Regions from separate parts of the Exiguobacterium sp. FD-YE-25-4 genome, predicted to be linked through region 2. Evidence: riboswitches for the same ligand, from Rfam matches in the RefSeq annotation. Region 2 holds a riboswitch; the other holds the start of a gene.
The links. Region 2 has a riboswitch for FMN ahead of AC13H5_RS10335 (ECF transporter S component). Riboswitches for the same ligand answer to the same signal wherever they lie in the genome.
Positions count from the first base shown of each region.

Region 1 (2,201 bases), 220 kb from region 2:
ATCATGATGCGAACGGTAAAAACCGCCCTTGCCGCCGAATACGCGTGGCGACTGGTACATGACCCACTCGTCGACGAACTGTCCGTCCAAGAGTGAAGTGACGAGTGTCGCTCCCGCTTCGACGAGCAGGCGGCCGATGCCGCGTGCGTAGACGTCTTGCAGGACAGCTTCGAGCGATGTGTAGTCGGCGATTTCGACGCCATTCGCTGTCAGCGCGTCACGTTTTGTTTGGTCGTCCGAAGTCGTGTACAGAAGCACCGGTACGTCGGTCGCCGTCCGGACGAGCTGACTCGAGAGCGGCGTACGCAACTCACGGTCGAGCACGATTCGGAGCGGTTGTGTCGTCTCACGGTCGAGCCGGACGGTGAGTGCCGGATCGTCGGCGAGGACGGTGCCGACGCCGGTCAAGATCGCGTCGACCGTCGCCCGCAATTCATGGACGTCCCGTCTCGCTGCTGTCCCGGTCACCCACTTGCTGTCACCAGTATCGAGGGCGACTTTGCCGTCGAGGCTCGTCGCCGTCTTCAAGATGACATAAGGCCGCTTCGTCTCGAGTGAACGCAAGAACGCCGTATTGAGCGCCCGCGCCTCACGCTCGAGTAGCCCGACCTCGACGTCAATCCCGGCCGCTTTCAACCGGGCGATGCCGCGCCCTGCGACGAGCGGATTCGGGTCTTCCATCGCGATGACGGCACGCTTGATCCCGGACTCGACGAGCAGATCGGCACACGGCGGCGTCTTGCCATGATGCGAGCAAGGTTCTAGCGTGACGTAAATCGTCGCACCGTACGCGGCAGCGCCGGCCATGCGGATGGCGTGCACCTCGGCGTGCGCTTCCCCTGCCTTCAAGTGAGCGCCGAACCCGACGACCCGGCCGTCCTTGACGACGACGGCGCCGACACGCGGGTTGATGCCGGTCGATGAGGCGAACTTGGCCAATTGGATGGCTTGTTGCATGTACTGATTCATAATCTCCCTCCTTGTTTCGCACAAACAAAAAGACCTCAAGGAATGATCCTCAAGGTCTCGGTGGGAGGTGTCGGTCGTCATTTGGGCAAGCCAAATAAGCGTTTTCTTTACAGAAAAACGTACGACGAACTACAGGTCGCGTGGACCTGTTCTGTTTCCTTCTCCCATCCAGACTATACTGTCGGCTCTAGAATCGCACTAGATCCACCGTTCGCACACGTGCGCCCGGGTCACGGACTTGAGGCTCGCGCCTATCACCGCCGGTTGGGACTTTCACCCGACCCCGAAGGAATATTTGTTTGTACGCTTCCACTTTAGCGCAAAAATAAATCGATGGCAAAACGAAATGCGCAAAAAGGCGCCGCTCGTTTGAGCAGCGCCTTCAGAATCATGCCAAGAATAGGACGACGAGGAGACCGACGATCCAGCAATAGAACGAGAAATATTTGAGTTCGCCTTTTGCCATGATGTGTTGGAACCATTTGAGCGAGATGGCCGTGAGCGCATACGAGGCGATGAACGCCAAGATGAGCGGTCCGAACAGTTCACGCGTTTCCGGATTCGTGAACAGCGCCGGTCCATCTAAAATCATCGTCCCGAGACTGACCGGGATGAATAAGAAGAACGAGAAGCGGAGGGCCGACTCTTGCTTGATGCCGAGGAGCATCGCCATGACGATTGTGGCGCCGGAGCGGCTGATCCCTGGAATGAGTGCGACCGCTTGAGCAAGTCCAATCAAAATCGCGTCGCGGAGCGTGATGCCGCCGTCGCCTTTGTTCCCGCGCATGTTGCGGATGAACCAGAGCGCAAGCCCGGTCAAGATGAGCGTGTAACCGACCGTGGCGACTCCACCGAGCGTCTCCCCGATCCAATCACCGAACAAGACACCGAGCAAACCAGCCGGGACGGTCGCGACGAGCAAGAGCCCGATGAACTTAACATCAATCATCGTCTCGTCGCTGCGATCTTTCTTAAATAAGAACGTCCACAGACTGACGACGAGACGGACGACGTCTTTCCGATAAATCGTCAAGACGGCGAGCAGCGAGGCAAAGTTCACGAATATCTCGAACGAGAGTCCCGGCAGTTCGATATCGAACAGCTCTTGGAAGATGACCAAGTGACCGCTTGACGAAATCGGGATCGGCTCCGTGAAGCCTTGAATCAAACCGAGCAGTAAGTAGAACAACCATATTGTCATATCGTAATATCCTCTTTTCTTTTTTACATCA
Region 1 is NZ_CM168041.1:2,219,258-2,221,458, forward strand. Features, by position in the region: gene ribD (bifunctional diaminohydroxyphosphoribosylaminopyrimidine deaminase/5-amino-6-(5-phosphoribosylamino)uracil reductase RibD) at 1-969, opposite strand, end outside; FMN riboswitch at 1,122-1,264, opposite strand; gene AC13H5_RS11460 (undecaprenyl-diphosphate phosphatase) at 1,358-2,170, opposite strand.
Region 1: another riboswitch for FMN. It lies ahead of ribD (bifunctional diaminohydroxyphosphoribosylaminopyrimidine deaminase/5-amino-6-(5-phosphoribosylamino)uracil reductase RibD); the one in region 2 lies ahead of AC13H5_RS10335 (ECF transporter S component).

Region 2 (2,201 bases):
CCGGGCTCGATAAATATGATGGTGTGAAGAGTCGTTCGCAAAGGCCGGGGTCGGTCGTAACTGTAGTTTGACTATGTCGTCGATACCGTAAGGGGCGGCCAGCTTCAAGCGTCCGCTCGCATCAAGGCTGACACCGATGGCCGTGACCGTCTCAGGGAAATGGGCCAAGGCGTCGACCGCAGATTGATACGGTGGCAATTGATTGACCAGATGCATGCGGGCCTGGTTTTTGACCGACCAAGGGACGTTCGGTAACAGGTCGTGCAGTTGTGCCTCATACTGTTTTTCAATCGCCTCGTCGATGTGAGATCGGTCAAAGTAGATGACATCGACGTCCTCGGTCGGCGTCGGTACTTCGTAGCCGTGCGCGTCATCCCATATTTTTGCCCGCACGTATCCGGCACAAATCCACCAATCGGGTAAACCGAGCGAAGCGACGATTGTCAACAGACGCATCAGTTCCACATCAGTCTCTAAAAAATGGGTCACATCTTCAGTCGTGTTCAATCCATCTCCTCCTATTCTCTCATTAGCATAGCGTACCTATACAAAAAGCACCTAGACCGGGGTCTAGGTGCTTGTCAGTTACGCTTGAAGTTGCATGCGCTGGCGTTCGATCCACGGCTTCAATTTGAGGAAGAGTGGGACGAACAAGGCGCTGATCAACAAGGCCTTAATGAAGTTGAACGGCAAGATACCGTATAGGACGAGGTCCGTTTTGACTGCCGGTTGCGCCATCTCGGTCATGCCGAAGAAGAACGCGTAGGCTGGTAAGATGAGCAAATAGTTCAAGATCGCCAAGCTGAGTGCCATCGTGATCGTACCGGCCACGAGGCCTGAAGCGAGCGCTTTATTCGTTTTACGTTTATGGTAGAACCATGCGACCGGATACATGAAGGCGACACCTGCAAAGAAGTTCGCGACTTCACCGACCGGAACGCCGCCACCATTGAAGACATAGTAGAGGACGTTTTTTAGAGCGACAACCACGACGCCTGCGAGTGGGGAGAACACGATCCCGGCGACGAGCGCGGGAATGTCACTGAAATCCACTTTTAGGAACGGTGGTAGGAAAGGCAGCGGGAAGTTAAAGAGCATGAGGACAAAAGAAATGGCCCCGAGCATCGATAGCGTCACCAGTGTTGTCAATCGTTTGTTGCGCGTTGTTTTCATCAAAATCTCTCCTTTTGTCGCTCCTTGATGAATGGCACCCGTCGCATAGAAAAACCCGATTGTATCAAACAATCGGGAGAGTTTACGCGCATACGAAATAGATGTTCTCATCGGTGTTTAGACCACGCCGAAGAAAACATCCGGATATCGGTCGGATGCCGCCATCTTCTCCCATCCAGACTTTACTGTCGGCTTTCGAATCTCACGAAATCAGCAAGCAACGCCTTGCTCGCTCACGGGCTGAGAAGAACTTGTCTTCAATACCGCCGGTCGGGAATTTCACCCTGCCCCGAAGATGGAACGATTTAATTTTTTTTGTTACAGTTTAGTTATACAAGATATTTCACAAAATCTCAAGTCAGTTGACTTGAAGTTAAGATAACGAAGGAGGAGTTCAGATGATTCATTTGACAGAATCAGCCGCATTACAAGTCATCGATATGATGAAACAGACCGAACGCCCCGACGACCAGTACTTGCGGATCAAAGTGCAAGGGGGCGGGTGTACCGGCCTGTCTTACGGGATGGGGTTTGATGAGGATAAGACAGACAAGGACGTTCAGTTTGACCACCACGGCGTCCGTGTCATCGTCGCCGAAGCCGATCACGGGGTCGTCGACGGTCTCGAGATCGACTATAAGCAGTCGATGCTCGGAGGCGGCTTCACGATTAAAAACCCGAACGCCATCGCCACGTGCGGTTGCGGCTCGAGTTTCCGGACGGCGTCGAACGCCGGGACACCTGGGGATTGCTAAACGAAAGGCCAATCATGTTCATGATTGGCCTTTTTTGTATTCAGTCTGTCTCTTCAATCAGAATTAATCGAATGAGTTTCGAAGCCGCGTCTAACTCGATTTGATGTTGCCAAGGACGAAACGCTGTGATTTTACACGTGTCGTTCGTGATGCGGAACGAACAGACGCTCTCTTCCTCTTGGTCAAGGACCGAGTAACGGCTGAAGTCCGATAAGCTTTGGTAAATGGCATATTGTGTCGGTAATTCACACGACCATCCTTTTTCTAATGTGA
Region 2 is NZ_CM168041.1:2,002,417-2,004,617, reverse strand. Features, by position in the region: gene AC13H5_RS10340 (nucleotidyltransferase family protein) at 1-456, opposite strand, end outside; gene AC13H5_RS10335 (ECF transporter S component) at 586-1,173, opposite strand; FMN riboswitch at 1,333-1,474, opposite strand; gene AC13H5_RS10330 (HesB/IscA family protein) at 1,572-1,928, shown strand; gene AC13H5_RS10325 (hypothetical protein) at 1,969-2,201, opposite strand, start outside.